Regions from separate parts of the Janthinobacterium sp. FT14W genome, predicted to be linked through region 1. Evidence: predicted binding sites of a transcription regulator. Region 1 holds the regulator's gene; each other region holds the start of a gene.
The links. The regulator LexA, encoded in region 1, represses DNA repair genes until DNA is damaged. The targets are predictions, from matches to a motif close to ACTGTATNNNNATACAGT.
Positions count from the first base shown of each region.

Region 2: a site for LexA is predicted at 2,461-2,478, ahead of dinB (DNA polymerase IV). Genes of this name have one in related genera too.
Region 3: a site for LexA is predicted at 3,743-3,760, ahead of GCN74_RS02025 (DNA topoisomerase IV subunit B). Genes of this name have one in related genera too.

Region 1 covers NZ_WFLL01000014.1:70,120-76,139, forward strand. The annotation lists gene GCN74_RS12015 (replicative DNA helicase) at 68-1,453, opposite strand; gene rplI (50S ribosomal protein L9) at 1,599-2,054, opposite strand; gene rpsR (30S ribosomal protein S18) at 2,082-2,372, opposite strand; gene priB (primosomal replication protein N) at 2,398-2,697, opposite strand; gene rpsF (30S ribosomal protein S6) at 2,718-3,104, opposite strand; gene lexA (transcriptional repressor LexA) at 3,380-4,015, shown strand; gene GCN74_RS12045 (cystathionine gamma-synthase family protein) at 4,086-5,327, opposite strand; gene purF (amidophosphoribosyltransferase) at 5,408-6,020, opposite strand, start outside.
Region 2 covers NZ_WFLL01000006.1:123,882-129,901, forward strand. The annotation lists tRNA gene GCN74_RS06675 (tRNA-Val) at 8-83, opposite strand; gene GCN74_RS06680 (S9 family peptidase) at 183-2,342, opposite strand; gene dinB (DNA polymerase IV) at 2,528-3,712, shown strand; gene GCN74_RS06690 (recombination-associated protein RdgC) at 3,831-4,727, shown strand; gene GCN74_RS06695 (TonB-dependent receptor) at 4,876-6,020, opposite strand, start outside.
Region 3 covers NZ_WFLL01000001.1:460,610-466,629, forward strand. The annotation lists gene GCN74_RS02020 (molecular chaperone HscC) at 1-1,667, opposite strand, end outside; gene GCN74_RS02025 (DNA topoisomerase IV subunit B) at 1,667-3,664, opposite strand; gene kdpF (K(+)-transporting ATPase subunit F) at 4,127-4,216, shown strand; gene kdpA (potassium-transporting ATPase subunit KdpA) at 4,216-6,020, shown strand, end outside.

The DNA.
Region 1 (6,020 bases):
GTTATTTACTACAGAAAGCCGCCCCGTAGTCGGGGGCGGCCGATGGAATTGCCAGTGCTGCTGAGTCTTAGTCGCCTTGGTAAAGCGCCAGGCCACCACTGTAATTGCCAAATTTGGTGTACTGCCCCATGAAGGTGAGGCGGATGCTGCCGATTGGACCGTTACGTTGTTTACCGATGATGATTTCGGCCGTTCCCTTGTCCGGCGAGTCGGGGTTATACACCTCGTCGCGGTAAATGAACAGGATCACGTCGGCATCCTGCTCGATAGCGCCCGATTCGCGCAAGTCGGACATGACGGGACGCTTGTTCGGGCGTTGTTCCAGCGAGCGGTTCAGCTGGGACAGGGCGATCACGGGACAGCCGAGTTCTTTCGCCAGGCCTTTCAAGCCCCGCGAAATCTCGGAAATCTCCGTGGCGCGGTTATCGCCCGGCGTATTGGCCGACATCAGTTGCAAGTAATCGACGATGATCAGGCCCAGCTTGCCGCATTGACGCGACAGGCGGCGCGAGCGGGCGCGCAATTCGATCGAGTTGAGCGCCGGCGTTTCATCGATGTACAACTGGGCGTCGTTCATCTTCTGGATCGCATTCGTCAGGCGAGGCCAGTCTTCGTCGTTCAGGCGGCCCGTGCGCAGACGGTGCTGGTCCAGCTGGCCGACGGAGCCCAGCATACGCATGGCCAGCTGGGCGCCGCCCATCTCCATCGAAAACACGGCCACGGGCAAGCCGCTGTCGATGGCCACGTTCTCGCCGATGTTGACGGAAAACGCCGTCTTGCCCATCGATGGACGGCCCGCCACGATCACCAGATCGCCCGGCTGCAGACCGGAGGTCATGCGGTCGAGGTCGATGAAACCGGTGGGCACGCCCGTGATTTCACTCTGGTTGTCGCGGCTGTACAGTTCGTCGATGCGTTCGACCACTTGCGTCAGCAGGGGCTGGATGGCAGTCCAGCCCTGGGCGCCGCGCGCGCCTTCTTCGGCGATGGCGAAAATCTTCGACTCGGCCTCGTCAAGCATCTGCTTGACTTCCTTGCCTTGCGGGCTGAAGGCCGTGCCCGAGATATCGTCGGCGACGGTAATGAGTTTGCGCAGCACGCCGCGGTCGCGCACGATCTCGGCGTAGCGCCGGATGTTCGCGGCCGATGGCGTGTTTTGCGCCATGGCGTTCAGGTACGCGAGTCCGCCCACATCATCGGCCTTGCCGAGCTGGGTCAGGGTTTCAAAAACAGTAATGACATCGGCTGGCTTGGAAGCGTTAACCATCTTGACGATTTGCTCGAAGATGATGCGATGGTCATAGCGATAGAAATCCTCCGCATGCATGAAGTCGGCGATGCGGTCATACGCCGCATTGTCGCGCAGCAGACCACCGATAACGGATTGTTCTGCTTCGATCGAGTGCGGCGGAATACGGAGGGAATCCAGTTGCGGATCAGAGGGGGCGTTCATGGCGCGAATTATACCTGCTTCGGCGTACTGGCAAAAATAAAGGGCTGAAATTGCGCGAAAAAAAGGCCACAAAAAAGCCGGGCGAACCCGGCTTTTCATAGTGCTTTACTGTACGGTAGCGCTTGCGGGCCAGGCCCGCAGACGATTACGCGTTCGCGTCTGGTACGACAGCGATAACAACTTCCACGACCACGTCGGTGTGCAGAGCAACCGAAACGTTGTGCTCGCCAACGATCTTCAGCGGGCCGGTAGGCATGCGGATTTGTGCTTTTTCAACAGCAAAACCTTGCTTGGTCAGCGCTTCAGCGATGTCGAAGTTGGTGACGGAACCGAACAGACGGCCATCGACGCCAGCTTTTTGAGCAACTTGAACGGTCAGGCCGCTCAGTTTTTCACCTTGGGCTTGCGATGCGGCCAGTTTGGCAGCAGCAGCTTTTTCCAGTTCGGCGCGCTTGACTTCGAATTCAGCCACAGCGGTTGCCGTAGCACGACGTGCCAGGCGTTGCGGGATCAGGAAGTTACGTGCGTAACCGTCTTTGACTTTGACGACTTCGCCGAGGTTACCGACGTTTACAACTTTTTCTAACAGAATGATTTGCATAGTTCTTCTCCAGGAATATCTGACCGATTAAGCGTGGTGCAGATCGGTGTATGGCAGCAGCGCGAGGAAGCGAGCGCGCTTGATTGCGGTGTCGACTTGGCGCTGGTAGTGCGCTTTGGTACCGGTCAGGCGTGCTGGCATGATCTTGCCGTTTTCCTGGACGAAGTCTTTCAGCGTGTCGACGTCTTTGTAGTCGACTTGCTCAACGTGAGCTGCCGTGAAGCGGCAGAACTTCTTACGTTTGAACAAAGGGTTTTGCTGTTTGCGTTTTTCTTTAAGCTTGAGCTTATTTTTGTCGAACTTTTTACCGAATGCCATGTCAGGCTCCTGTATCTAAAATGCGCTAGTCGGGAATGACTGCACTAAAATCAATGATGTGAAACACCAAACTCTTGCTGTTGCGGCTTTTTCTGGCCAGGAAACCCGTGAACTGATAGACCCCGCCCAAGCTTGCCTGACTGAACCGGCCTGAGATTTCGCCAGCGGCTAGCGCGGCAACATCAAACTCGGTCAAACGGGCAATCCCTGCTTCCATCTGCTGCGAACTGTGCTGCAATACTGCATTCACAATCGGCAGCCCTGCCGGGGTATAGCGCAATATTTCGCGCTCGGCAATGATGGCGGTGACTTGTAGCTGGTTCAGCGCACGATCCTGGTCAAAAATTAAGCGGCTGCGGCTGGAGCGGCTGCTGGTGCTTCGGTGCGGTGGCTTTTGGCCGCGTCTTCGCGTTGTACCGATTTCATCATCGGCGAAGGAGCTGTTTCAGCTTTCTTCATTTTAACGGTCAGGTGACGCAACACGGCATCATTGAATTTGAATGCTGTTTCCAACTCGACCAGGGTCTCGTTGTCGCATTCGATGTTCAGGCAGATGTAGTGTGCTTTAGGCAGCTTTTGGATCGAGTAAGCCATTTGACGGCGGCCCCAATCTTCCACGCGGTGAACCGAACCGCCGCGGGTGGTTACGCTGGCTTTGTAGCGTTCGATCATCGCGGGCACTTGCTCGCTTTGGTCCGGATGGACGATAAAGACTATTTCATAATGACGCATGCAAACTCCTTCAGGTCGGATTGATAATCGCCCACCCCGGCGTCAAGACGGGTGTGGGAAGGTCAGCCGAAGATTATAACCGCCTTTTGCAAACGTTTCAACCATTCCCTCCACCAGCGCCCGGAAAGCCCGTGCGCCGTCCTGTTTTTTAGCCGTGGGCGACTATTTCTTGCGAAATCCACGCAAAACACGGAAATCCCCTTGCATAGTAGGCGATACTGTACAAAAATACAGACTGTTCATATAGACAGCATTTTAGTATGCACCCACCGCTCATGATCAAGCTGACAGCACGACAAGAACAAATCCTGAACCTGATCAAGGACGCGATCGAAAATACGGGGTTCCCTCCCACCCGTGCCGAAATCGCCAATGAACTGGGTTTCAAGTCGGCCAATGCGGCCGAAGAGCATTTGCAGGCCCTGGCCCGCAAGGGCGCCATCGAGATTTCGCCCGGCACCTCGCGCGGCATCCGCCTGATCGGCGCCGCCGCCGAAGCGCTGCCGTCGAAAGCGCCGGCAGCGCTGCTGATGTCGCTGCCCCTGATCGGCCGGGTGGCGGCCGGTTCGCCCATCCTGGCGCAGGAAAACCTGGAAGCGAGCTACAACGTGGACCCGGCCCTGTTCTCGGCCAAGCCCGACTTCCTGCTCAAGGTGCGCGGCTGGTCCATGCGCGACGCCGGCATCATGGATGGCGACTTGCTGGCCGTCAAGAAAGTCGACAGCGCCAAGAATGGCCAGATCGTCGTCGCCCGCATCGGCGACGAAGTCACCGTCAAGCGCTACAAGAAGACGGGCTCCGTCATCGAATTGCTGCCGGAAAACCCCGACTTCAAGGTGATCACCGTCTCGCCGGAAGATGAGTTTGCCCTGGAAGGGCTGGCTGTCGGCCTCATGCGCAGCTGGCATTAAATCACTGCAGGCAAAAAAAGGGCCGCAACAGCATGACTGTTGCGGCCCTTTTCACATGGCGCGCGGCTGCTTAGGCGTCCAGCGCGTTTTTGAAATCGTCGAGCAGATCAGCCTCATCCTCGATGCCCACGGAGACGCGGATCAAGGACTCGGCAATGCCCATGCTGGCGCGCCGCTCGGCGCCCATCTCATAGAAAATCGTGTGGGCGACGGGAATGACCAGGGTGCGCGTGTCGCCCAGGTTGCTGGCAGGAATGGCCAAATGCAGGCGATTGAGGAAATCGAAGCAGTCGATGCCATCCTTCAATTCAAAGCTGAACAGAGAACCGTAGCTGCGGAACAAGTCCGTCGCCAGCGCATGCTGCGGGTGCGACGGCAAGCCCGGATAGTGCACGGCCGCCACTCTCGGGTCCGCCTGCAGCATGGTGGCCAGCGCCAGCGCGTTCGAGCAGGTGCGGTCCATGCGCAAGGCCATGGTTTCCGCGCCGACGGCGATATGGTGCGCCGCTTCCGGGCCCAGCGAGGCGCCGAAGTCGCGCAAGGCCTTGGCGCGGATCTGCGCGATGCCCCATTGGGGCGGCGCCGCCTTTTTATAGTTTTCAAAGATGTTCGGGTACTGCGTCCAGTCGAACACGCCCGTGTCCGTCAAGCTGCCGCCCAGCGCATTGCCGTGGCCGCCGATGGATTTCGTCAGCGCATTCACCACCAGGCCCGCGCCCACGGCTTTCGGGCGGAACAGATACGGCGTCGTCATGGTGTTGTCGACGATGTACAGGATGCCCTTCTCGCGGCACAAGTCGCCGATTTTCTTCAGGTCGGCAATCTGCGTACGGGGGTTGGCGATGGTTTCCACAAACACGATGCGCGTGGCCGGCGTGATGGCGGCCGCCACATGGGCCACGTCGGTGGCGTCGACGAACGACACGGCTATGCCCTGCCCCGTCACCGTTTGCCACAGGCTGTTGGTATTGCCAAACAAAAAGGCCGACGACACGACATGGTCGCCCGCGCGCAGCAGCGATTGCACCACGGCGCCGATGGCGCCCATGCCCGTGGCGAAGCACAGGGTCGCCACGCCGTCTTCCATCTTGTTGACCTTGTCTTCCAGCGCGGACACGGTCGGATTGCCCTGGCGGCCATAGCGGAAGCCCGGCTCCTTGCCCTGGAACACGGAAGCGAGCTGGCGCGCATCGGCGTAGCCGAAGGCAACGGAGGTGTGCACGGGCTTGTGCAGCGAGCCGTGCTCGATGCCCTTGCGGCGGTCGTTATGCAGGATGGTGGTGGTAAAGCCGTAGGTTTTATTGGTGGTCATGGTGGATGCAGGAGACTATTAACCCAAGACAAAAGCTGGGGTCAGACCCGGCGGGTCTGCCCCCAAAAGCAAGGCGCCGATTACGCTTCCGTTGTCGCCAGGTTCAGGTTCAACTGGGAACGGGGCGTATCTTCGGGCGCTGCCGCCTTCGGATGGTGGCGCGCATATTCCAGGCGGTCCAGGTACTCCTGCGACACGTCGCCCGTCACATACACGCCGTCGAAGCACGACGCCTCGAAGTTGGTCAGGGCCGGGTTGACGTCGGCGATCGCCTGCTTGAGCGCGCCGATATCCTGGTACACCAGGTAGTCGGCCGTGATTTCGCGGCACACTTCTTCCGTCGTGCGGCCGTAGGCGATCAGTTCGTCGCGCGTCGGCATGTCGATGCCGTACACGTTCGGGAAGATCACCGGTGGCGCGGCCGAGGCGAAGATGACTTTCGTCGCGCCCGCTTCACGCGCCATCTGCACGATTTCACGGCTGGTGGTGCCGCGCACGATGGAATCGTCGACCAGCAGCACGACCTTGTCCTTGAATTCGGACGGGATCGCGTTGAGCTTCTGGCGCACGGATTTCTTGCGCGCCGCCTGGCCCGGCATGATGAAGGTACGGCCGATGTAGCGGTTCTTGATGAAGCCTTCGCGGTACTCGATGTTCAGCGCCATGGCCAGCTGGATGGCGGCCGGACGCGAG
Region 2 (6,020 bases), on a different contig from region 1:
TCTGATTTGGTGGGTGCTGAGAGGCTCGAACTCCCGACCTACGCCTTGTAAGGGCGCCGCTCTACCAACTGAGCTAAGCACCCATTGCTTGTCTCAGAAAACCATCCCGACGTTTGTCACCACGTCTGGAAGAGGCGCTATTATAGGACGACGGAAATCCTTGTGCAAGCGCTTTTTTCACATTATTCAGTGATATTCCATTGCGACAGCATCCACGCCATATTGAACGCATTCTCGGCGATGGCGTTATAGCGGCCCGAAGCGCCGCCGTGGCCGGCGCCCATATTCGTTTTCAGCAGCAAGGGATTGCCATCCGTTTTATACGCGCGCAGCTTGGCCACATACTTGGCCGGTTCCCAGTACATGACCTGGCTGTCGTTGAGGCCCGTCGTCACCAGCATGGCTGGATAATTCTTGCGCGCAATGTTGTCGTAGGGCGAGTAGCTGAGCATGTAGTCGTAGGCCGCCTTCTGGTTCGGGTCGCCCCATTCCAGGTACTCGCCCGTCGTCAGGGGCAGGCTGGCGTCCATCATGGTGTTCATCACGTCGACAAACGGCACGGCCGCGTGCACGGCGTGGAACAGCTCGGGGCGCATGTTGACGACGGCACCCATCAGCAAGCCGCCCGCGCTGCCGCCCTGGATGATGAGGCGGTTCGGGCTCGTCCATTTTTCGCGCACCAGGTAGTCGGCGCTGTCGATGAAGTCATTGAAGGTGTTTTTCTTCTTCATCAGCATGCCGTCCTCATGCCATGCTTCGCCCATGTCCGTGCCGCCGCGGATATGCGCCTGCGCATAGATGACGCCCCGCTCCAGCAGGCTGATGCGGGACAGGCCAAAGCTGGCTTCCGTCGAGATGCCATACGAACCGTAGGAATACAGCAGCAGCGGCGCTGAACCGTCGAGCTTGACGCCCTTCTTGTAGACGATCCACAGCGGCACTTGCACGCCGTCGCGCGCCGTCACCCACAGGCGCTGCGTCGCGTAGCGGCTGCCGTCGTAGCCGCCCACGATTTCCTGCTGCTTCAGCACCGTGCGCTTGCCGTCCTGCATGCTGACGTCGATGACGGCGGGCGGCGTGACGGGCGACTGGTAAGACATGCGAAATTGCGTGGCGGAAAATTCCGGCGTGCCGGCCGCCGTGGCCAAGTAGACGGCATCGTCGAACTGCACGGTTTTCCAGTTTTTATGGGCGAAATCGTAGATGCGCGCGCGGTTCAGGGCGCGCGTCTTTTCCATCACCACCAGGTAGCCCTGGAAGGCGTCGATGGACTGGATCACGGCATCCTTGTTGTGCGGCACGAAGGGCTTCCAGTTCTTCGGCTGCGCAGCGTTCAATGGCGCGCTGACGATGCGGAAGTTTTTCGCATCCTTGTTGGTCCGAATGTACAGCTGGCCGTCGCGGTGCTCCACGTCGTAGCGGTGGCCTTTCTCGCGCTTCAGCACGGATTGGAAGCTGCCTTCCGGCTTGTTCGTTGGCAACAGCAGCACTTCGCTGGTATCGGTGCTGCGCGACGTGAGCACAAAGTAGCGATGGTCGCGCGTGCGGCTCACGCCGATGGCGAACTGTTCCACCGGCTCGTGGTAGACCTGTTGCGCCGTGCCGCCCAAGGGCAGGCGGAACAGGCGGTCCGCGCGCTTGGTGGTGGCGTCTTCCTGCGTCAGCATCAGGGTGGCATTGTCCGCCGCCCAGGCCAGCGAGGTGACTCTCGGCATGCTGTCGGTCAGCAATTTACCCGTCTTCAAATCCTTGACGTGCAGCTCGTACTGGCGAAAGCCCGTCGTGTCGGTGGTGTAGGCCAGCAACTGCGCGTTCGGGCTGATGGCAAACGCGCGCACGGCAAAGAATTTCTGGCCTTCGGCCAGCTGGTTCTGGTCCAGCAGGATTTCCTCGGCCGCCTGCGCATCGTAGGCGCCGCCGGCGCCGACGGGGCGGCGGCAGTGGACAGGATACTGCTTGCCCGCTTCCGTGCGCGTGTAATAGTAGAAATTGCCCTGGCGCGCAGGCACGGACAGGTCCACTTCCTGCATGCGGCCCTTGATTTCCGCATACACCTTGTCGGCCAGCGGCTGGATCGGGGCCGTGACGGCGGCCGTATAGGCGTTTTCCGCATTCAGGTAATCGATCACGGCGGGATCGGTCTTCTTTTGCAGCCAGCGGTAGTCGTCCGTGACGACGGTGCCGTGGCGCGTTTCCTGCCAGGCTGTCTTGGCGGCCACCGGTGCGGTGGCGAGGGGAGCGTCGGCGGCCAGCGCGGATGGCGCCAGCGTGGACAGCAGCAGGGCCGGCACGATGGATGAGCAGGCGGCCAGGCGGCGCAAGGCATGATGTGCTGTAGACAAGGCAACTCCTTTGAATAGTTGTGTCAGGATTGTAATCTTGCCATTGAGAAAAGCAACCGCTGATCGCCGCCATCGGGCCCGTGCGTTTCAACTTGCATCCCGGCCCATTTCCGGTAATACTGTATGCATGAACAGTATCTTGCCGCAACCGTTTGCCGGCAAGCCGATCCGCCGCGAGGTGTTTTTTGATTCCATCTGCCCCTACACTTGCCGAAGCACCCGCCGTGCGCCGCTGGATCGCCCACCTGGACATGGATGCCTTCTTTGCCTCCGTGGAACTGTTGAAATATCCGGAATTGCGGGGCGAGGCCGTCGTCATCGGCGGCGGGCGCCTGCAGCAGCCCGTGCTGCAAGCCGACGGCACGCGGCAGTTTGCGCGCATGCGCGACTACGTGGGGCGCGGCGTCGTCACCACGTCCACCTATGCGGCGCGCGCGTTCGGCGTGTTTTCCGCCATGGGCATCATGAAGGCGGCCAAGCTGGCGCCCGACAGCATCCTGCTGCCCGCCGATTTCGAGGCGTACCGCGAATATTCCGCCCGCTTCAAGCAAGCCGTGGCGCATCTGTGTCCCATCATCCAGAACGTCGGCATCGATGAAATCTATATCGACCTGACGGAGCACGGCGAGCAGGCGCCGGCCATGGCGGCGCGCCTGAAGGCGGCCGTATTCGAGGCGACGGGTCTGTCGTGCTCGATTGGCCTGGCGCCCAACAAATTGCTGGCGAAAATATGTTCCGACCTGGAAAAACCCGACGGCTTGACTATCTTGCAGCCCGAGGATATCGCAACGCGCGTGTGGCCCTTGCCGGCGAAAAAGATCAACGGCATCGGGCCGAAAGCCACGGCCAAGCTGGAAGCGCTGGGTGTCAATACCATCGGCCAGCTGGCGCAGGCCGACATGGCCATGCTGCGCACGCAGTTTGGCGACCTGTACACGGGCTGGCTGCGCCAGGCGGCGCTGGGCATCGACGAGCGGCCCGTGCAGACGAGCCGGGAAACCAAGTCCGTCAGCCGCGAAACGACGTTCGAGCGCGACTTGCAGGTGGTGCGCGACCGCGCCACCCTGTCGGAAAAGCTGGAAAGCCTGTGCACGCGCGTGGCGGGCGACCTGGATAAACAGTCGCTGGCGGGGCGCACGGTGGGCGTCAAGCTGCGCTTCGAGGATTTCAGCACCGTCACGCGCGACATTACCTTGCCCAGCGCCACGGCGGACGCGGCCGCCATCCTGCGCGCCAGCCGCGATTGCCTGCGGCGCGTGCCATTTGAAAAGAAAATCCGCCTGCTGGGCGTGCGCATCTCGACCTTGTCCGATCCGGCCGTCGTGACGCGGCAGGTGCCGGCTCAGGCGGAGCTGTTTCCCGCCCTGTAGCGGCATTCCCCACGCATCAACAACACCGCGCCAGTCCGCGCTTTTGACGGCATTCCCGTGTCGAAAGTGTAGAATGGCGTTCCCCTGGCACTACTGAAACAAACGGAAGACAAAAACTATGTGGTTCAAGAATCTTCAGATTTACCGCCTGCCCGCACCATGGGCTTATACGCCAGAACAACTGGAAGAGGCCTTGTCCTCGAACAAATTTACGCCGGCGACCAGCATGGATCTGATGCGCCAGGGCTGGGATACGCCACGCCCGAACGGCGGCCTGGTCCACGTGGTCAACAAGCAGATGCTGATCTTGCTGGGCACGGAAAAGAAATTGCTGCCAGCGACCGTCATCAACCAGGTGGCCAAGGCCCGCGCTGCCGAGATGGAAGAAGCGCAAGGCTTTGCGCCTGGCAAGAAAGCCATGAAAGAATTGAAGGAACGCGTGGCCGACGAGCTGCTGCCGCGCGCCTTCAGCATCCGCAGCAACGTCTGGACGTGGATCGACCCCGTCAATGGCTGGCTGGTGGTCGATGCCGCCAGCCCGGCGAAAGCCGATGAAGTCATCAAGCTGCTGTTGAAAGCCGTGGATAAATTGCCGCTGGAAAGCCTGCGCGTGCAGCGCTCGCCCGTGGCGGTGATGACGGAATGGCTGCAGGCCGACGACGCGCCTGCCGGCTTCACGGTGGACATGGACACGGAATTGCGCGCCACGGGCGAAAGCAAGGCCACCGTGCGCTACGTGCGCCACACCCTGGAAGCGGACGACGTGCGCCGCCACATCGCGGCCGGCAAGCAGTGCACGCGCCTGGCCATGACGTGGAACGACAAGATATCCTTCGTGCTGACGGAGTCCCTGGCCATCAAGAGCGTCAAGCCGCTGGACGTGATCAAGGAAACGGAATCGAGCACGAAGAACGACGAAGAACGTTTCGACGGCGACGTGATGCTGATGACGGGCGAGCTGAGCAAGCTGATGGCCGACGTGGTCGAAGCTCTGGGCGGCGAAGCGACGGTGTAAGCACGTCATGCGGTAACAAGAAAAGGAGCTGAGGCTCCTTTTTTTTCGCCTGCATAATGCGAGGAAGAGCGATGCGAGGAAGATAAAAAAGCGCCTTGCACGGTGAAGTGCAAGGCGCTTTTCAGACAAGCTAATTTAGGACGTCAAATTAGAACTTGTAGTTGCCGGTGATGTAGAACGAACGCATCATTGGATCGGCGTAGCGTGGGTCGAAACCGATCTGGTGGCCCGACGAAGAGCGCAGCGACAGCGGTGGTGCACGGTCGAACAGGTTTTTGATACCTGCGCGGATCGTGGTTTGCTTGTCAAAGGCGAAACGTGCTTGCCAGTCGAACGTGGTGTACGACGGTACTTGCAGGCGGAAGTTTTTCTCTTCTTTTTGGGCTGCCACGTCGTACACGGTAGCGGCTGCATCGGTGTAGCCGTTACGGTAGTTGACCGTGACCGTGTTGCTCAGGCGGCCCGTATCCAGGGTCGTCGTCAGCTTCATCAGGTTGCGGAACGTGACTTCGTTGGTGTCGCCGAAGAAGTCCATATTGCTGGTGTACACATTGTCGCTACCAGCTTTGGTGTAGTTGGCGTGCAACATGTGCGTACCGCTCAATTGGGCGGTCAGCTTGCCGAAGTCAAACTTGTGGTTGGCCGACAGATCCCAGTCGATACCACGGTATTCCTTCTTGCCGATGTTGACCGACAATTTCTTGAATGCGTAGTAGGTATTGCCGGTCGACGGTTCGATATATTGCGTGAAGCTCGTTGCGTACTTGACCGGATCGGCAAATGCTTGCTCTTCGGTGATTTCCGATACGGCATTGCGCAGTTTTACGTCCCACAGGTCGGCACCGAACGAGAAGGCCGCGCTAGGCTCGACACGGAAGCCCAGGGTGAACTGTTTCGATTTTTCCGATTGCAGGTCCGGATTGCCTTGCGATACGGCGTTGTATTGCGTCGCTTCTGCGCGGCAGAGTTGCGTACCTGGGTATGGGCAGTCGAATTTCTTGGCAGTAAAGCCGGCGTTGACCAGTGGCTGGGCAATGTCCAGCATGCTTGGCGCCTTGAAGCCCGTACCGTACGAACCGCGGATCAGCACGGTTTGTACTGGCTGCCAGCGTGCCGATACCTTGTAGGTATTGGCGCTGTCTTTCTTGCCGACCGTTTTGTTGGTCAGCTTGTCATCGATCGCCTTGACGGCATCGTAACGGCCGCCAACGGTCATTTCGAACGACTTGGTCAGCGGTGCCAGCAACTCGACGAAGGCGCCGTAGGTATCGCGGCTCAGGTCGTAGGCAGGCG
Region 3 (6,020 bases), on a different contig from region 1:
AGTGCCTGGCGCGCCTTGCGGATGGTGTTCGGGTCCTGAGTCTCCAGCGCCGCCTGGAAATTGGCCGTATGCGCGGCCAGGTACTGGCGCACGTCGCCCAGCGACTGCTCGTACAGGCGGTCGGCGCGCGTGACCAGGGTGCGGTTTTCCAGCTGTTCGCGTGGGTGGATCTTCAGGTCGGCCAGTTCAAGAAAGCGCTGCTCGATCTGTTCCGGCGTCATCACGCCCGCATTGTCGCTGATGACCATCTTGTGCTTTTCCTGCGTGGCCAGCACCGTCACTTCCGCTTCCAGCACGCCGCTGATGTCGTAGGTGAAGCGTACGTCGATGCCGATCTCGCCCGCCTTTTTCGCGGGAATCGGGAAGCTGATCTTGCCGAGGAAGACGTTGTCGGCCACCAGGCGCGACTCGCCCTGGAAGATCGCCACGTTGATTTCCTTCTGGTTGTCGTAGATGGTGGTGATGTTTTCCGTGCGCGAGACGGGCACCACGGAATTGCGCTCGATGATGGGCAGGTAATGTCCGCCTTCGTACTGGTTCGCGCTGACCTGGCGCGAAATCGAAATGCCCAGCGAATACGGCGCCACGTCCGTCATGACCACTTCATCGAGTGCGGCGTCGCGCATCTTCAGGCCCGCCTGCACGGCGGCGCCCAGCGCTACGGCTTCGTCCGGGTCCAGGTGGATGGCGGGGAAGCGGCCGAACATGCGCGACACCAGCTTGCGTACCAGCGGCATGCGCGTGGCGCCGCCGGCCAGCACCACTTCATTCAGTTCCGCGGCGCGGATGGTGGCGTCGCGCAGCGCCCGTTCCACGGGCAGGCGCAGGCGCGCCAGCAGCGGTTCGCACAGCTGCGCCAGCTTGTCTTCGTTGATCTCCCAGCTGTATTCCTTGTCCTGGTAGCGCGTGGCCATGCGCGCGGACGGCTGTTCCGACAGCAGGCGCTTGACGCGCTCCGCTTCATCGCGCAGCAGCTGCTGCTGGCGCGGGTCGAGCAGGCGGTTGCCGACGGCGTCGCGCAGGCCGCTGCCTTCCAAAAAGGCGTCGACCAGCACGGTGACGAAGTCTTCGCCCCCTAAAAAATTGTCGCCGGCCGAGGCGCGCACTTCCATCACGCCTTCGAACAGTTCCAGGATCGACACGTCGAAGGTGCCGCCGCCCAGGTCGAAGACGAGGAATTTGCTTTCCTGTTCCTTGTCGCGGATGCCGTAGGCCAGCGCGGCGGCCGTCGGTTCGTTCAGCAGGCGCTCCACGCGCAGGCCCGCCAGCTGGCCGGCGATGCGCGTGGCCTTGCGCTGCGCATCGCTGAAATACGCGGGCACGGTGATGATGGCTTCCTCGACCTTGTGGCCCAGGAAGGCTTCCGCATCTTCCTTCAGCGCGCGCAGCACCATCGACGACAGCTCTTCCGGACGGAATTGCTGCGTGCCGAGGGTGATCTTTTTTTCGCTGCCCATGTAGCGCTTGAAGACGGCCGCCGTCAGCTGCGGGTGCGTCTGCAGGCGCTCGCGCGCGGCGCGGCCCACCAGCACGGTGCCGTCGTCGTCGATGCTCACGCACGACGGCGTCAGGTGTTCGCCCAGCGCATTCGGGATGATGGAAGCCCTGCCGTCGCGCCAGATGGCGACCAGGCTGTTGGTGGTGCCCAGGTCGATACCGATGATCATCAGATATCCGCCTCCGCCTCATTGCCGTGTTCCTCGATCCAGGCACGCCGTCCTGCCGCTTCGCCCTTGCCCATCAACATATTGAAGCGGGCGGCGGACGTCATGTGGTCGATTTCACCGAGCGTGACGGGCAGCAGGCGGCGCGTGTCCGGGTTCATCGTCGTTTCCCACAGCTGCTCGGCGTTCATCTCGCCCAGGCCCTTGAAGCGGGAGATCGACCAGGCGCCCTGTTTCACGCCTTCCTTGCGCAGCTTGTCCTCGATGGCCAGCAGTTCGCCGTCGTCGAGCGCGTAGATTTTCTGAATCGGCTTCTTGCCGCGCGCGGGCGCGTCCACGCGGTACAGGGGCGGACGGGCGATGCAGATGTGGCCCTTGTTGATCAGCGCGGGGAAGTGCTTGAAGAACAGGGTCAGCAGCAATACCTGGATGTGCGAGCCGTCCACGTCCGCATCGGACAGGATGCAGATCTTGCCGTAGCGCAGGCCGGACAGGTCGGGCGTGTCGCCGATGTTGTGCGGGTCGACGCCGATGGCGACGGCAATATCGTGGATCTCGTTATTCGCGAACAGGCGGTCGCGGTCCGTTTCCCACGAGTTCAGGACCTTGCCGCGCAGGGGCAGGATCGCCTGGAATTCCTTGTCGCGGCCCATCTTGGCCGAACCGCCCGCCGAGTCGCCCTCGACGAGGAACAGTTCATTGCGCGCGATGTCCGATGATTCGCAGTCCGTCAGCTTGCCGGGCAGCACGGCCACGCCCGAGGATTTTTTCTTTTCCACTTTCTGCAGCGAGCGCTGGCGCGATTGCGCCTGCTTGATCACCAGTTCGGCCAGCTTCTTGCCATAGTCGACGTGCTGGTTCAGCCACAGTTCCAGCGGCGGTTTGGCGAAGGTCGAGACCAGGCGCACGGCGTCGCGCGAATTGAGGCGTTCCTTGATCTGGCCCTGGAATTGCGGGTCCAGCACCTTGGCCGACAGCACGAACGAAGCGCGCGCGAACACGTCTTCGGGCAGCAGTTTCACGCCCTTGGGCAGCAGCGAGTGCATTTCGACGAAGTTTTTCACGGCGCCGAACAGGCCGTCGCGCAAGCCCGATTCGTGCGTGCCGCCATTCGAGGTGGGAATCAGGTTGACATACGATTCGCGCACGATGGCGCCTTCTTCCGTCCATGCCACCACCCAGGCGGCGCCTTCGCCTTCGGCAAAGCCTTCCGAGTCCGGCCCCGCGTATTGGGCGCCTTCGAACAGGGGAATCAGGGTTTCGCCATTCGAGACCTGCGCCAACGATTCGGTCAGGTAGCCGCGCAAGCCTTCCGCGTACAGCCAGGTCTGCGTATCGCCCGTTTTCGCGTTGGTGAGCGTGACGGTGACGCCGGGCAGCAGCACGGCTTTCGAGCGCAGCAGGCGCTGCAGCTCGGTTTGCGAGATGTTCGGCGAGTCAAAATACTTCGCGTCGGGCCAGGCCGTGACGCGCGTGCCGGACTTCTTGCCGTCGCGCGGGGCGGGGCGCGAATTCAGCGGCTCGATCACGTCGCCATTGGCAAACACCATGTGATGCAGGCCGTTGCCGTCGCTTTCCTTGCGCCAGACGGTGATTTCCAGGCGCGTGGACAGCGCATTGGTGACGGACACGCCGACGCCGTGCAAGCCGCCCGAGAACGCGTAGGCGCCGCCCGAACCCTTGTCGAACTTGCCGCCCGCGTGCAGCCGTGTAAACACGATTTCCACCGTCGGCACGCCTTCTTCCGGGTGCAGGCCGACTGGAATGCCGCGGCCATTGTCTTCCACGGTGATGCTGCCATCCGTGTTTTGCGTGACGGCGATATGCGTGCAATGACCGCCCAGCGCCTCGTCGGAGGCATTGTCGATCACTTCCTGAATGATGTGCAGCGGATTTTCAGTGCGGGTGTACATCCCCGGGCGCTGCTTGACGGGTTCCAGTCCTTTCAGGACACGGATGGATGATTCGCTGTAGTCGGATGCTGGTTTTTTAGTGGCCATACGTGTTCAAGCTAATAAAGACAGTGGTTGGAACGCCAGGCCAGGGCACTGCATGGCGCAATGACAGCGGCGGCGATAGCTGTATGAATATACAGTATATCCCGTCCAGCGTCACTGGGGGAGGGCAGTGCGGCAGGCATGGCGTCCTTGTGCGGACGCTCGCGCATTCTATCTTGTCCCGCGAGCAATAGCGCTACTCCAGGGCAACAACAGTGCGCTGCGCGCGTGGTTTGGCGCCAATTGTGATGGATTTTATGCGGTAAAGCCCCCGTTTTTACATCTTGTTTACAGCTGCCTCCCCAGTCTTTACGAATTTTTTAGACCCTTTTGGCTAATCTGCACACTATCAAAACAAACCTGAATGAGGGTGGGAATGGATCTCGTGTATCTCGGCTTGATTGCCGTGTTTTTCGTCGTGGCAGCCGGCTTTGCCGTCGCCTGCGACAAATTAGGGAGCGTCAAATGAACGCGTTTTATGTGCTGGGCGCCGTCGTGTCGGCTGGCCTGTTCGTGTACCTGCTGGTGGCGCTGCTGAAGGCGGAGGAACTGTGATGACGACGCAATCGATATTGCTGCTGGCGGCTTTCCTGGCCGTGCTGCTGGCCGCCGGCTATCCGCTGGGCCTGTACATGGCCAAGGTGGCTGGCGATGGCCCCGTGCGCGGCCTGGGCTGGCTGCAGAAGCTGGAAAACCAGCTGTACCGCTGGTCCGGCCTGCCTGCCGACAAGGCCATGGGCTGGAAAAGCTACGCCATCGCCCTGATCGTCTTCAATACCGTGGGCGCCGTCTTTGTGTACGGCCTGCAGCGCCTGCAGGGCTTTTTGCCCTTGAATCCCCAGGGCCTGGGCGCCGTCAGCCCCGATTCCTCGTTCAATACCACCGTCAGCTTCGTCGCCAATACCAACTGGCAGGGCTATGGCGGCGAGCAGACCATGAGCTACCTGACCCAGATGCTGGGCCTGGCGTGCCAGAACTTCTTTTCGGCGGCCACCGGCATTGCCGTGATCTTCGCGCTGGTGCGCGGCTTCGCCTCGCGCTCGGGCAAATCGATCGGCAATTTCTGGGTCGACCTGGTGCGCTCCACCCTGTACATCCTGCTGCCGCTGTCGCTGGCCCTGTCCGTCGTCTTCATGGGCGAAGGCATGATCCAGAATTTTTCCGCCTACAAGGAAGTGACCCTGCTCGACCACGTGGCGTATGAAACGCCGAAAGTGACGGCCGATGGCCAGCCCGTGCTGGACGCCGCCGGCAAGCCGGTGATGGAAGCGCAGGTGGCGACGACGCAGACGATCGCCATGGGTCCCGTCGCGTCGCAGGAATCGATCAAGCTGCTGGGCACGAATGGCGGCGGCTTCTTCAATGCCAACTCCTCGCATCCGTACGAAAACCCCACCGTGCTGTCGAATTTCCTGCAGATGCTGGCCATTTTCATCATTCCCGCCGGCCTGTGCTTCACGTTCGGCCGCATGGTGGGCGACACGCGCCAGGGCTGGGCCGTGCTGGCCGCCATGACCCTGATCTTTGTCGTCATGACGGCCGGCGTGATGAGCGCCGAGCAGCAAGCCAATCCCGCCTTGCAAGCCCTGGGCGTGGACCAGCAGGCCAGCAGCCTGCAATCGGGCGGCAATATGGAAGGCAAGGAAACGCGCTTCGGCATCAGTTCCTCGACCCTGTTCGCGGCGGTGACGACGGCGGCCTCCTGCGGCGCCGTCAATTCCATGCACGATTCCTACATGCCCCTGGGCGGCATGGTGCCGCTGCTGCTGATGCAGTTCGGCGAAGTGATTTTCGGCGGCGTGGGCACGGGCCTGTACGGCATGCTGATGTTCGCCATCCTGGCCGTCTTCATCGCCGGCCTGATGATAGGCCGCACGCCTGAATACCTGGGCAAGAAAATCCAGGCCTATGAAATGAAGATGGTGTCGCTGGCCATCCTGGTCACGCCAGCCCTCGTATTGACGGGCACGGCGATTGCCGTGATGGTCGAGCCGGGCACGGTGGGCGTGGCCAATCCGGGCGCGCACGGTTTTTCCGAAATCCTGTACGCCTTCACGTCGGCGGCCAACAACAACGGCAGCGCGTTTGCCGGCCTGTCCGCCAACACGCCGTTCTATAACGTGATGCTGGCGATCGCCATGTGGTTCGGCCGTTTCGGCGTGATCGTGCCCGTGCTGGCCGTGGCCGGTTCGCTGGCGGGCAAGCAGCGCCTGTCGGTCAATGCCGGCACCATGCCCACGCACGGCCCCATGTTCATCGGCCTGCTGATCGGCGTGGTGGTGCTGGTCGGCGTGCTCAATTACGTTCCCGCGCTGGCCCTGGGCCCGATCGTGGAACACCTGCAACTTTTCACAAAATA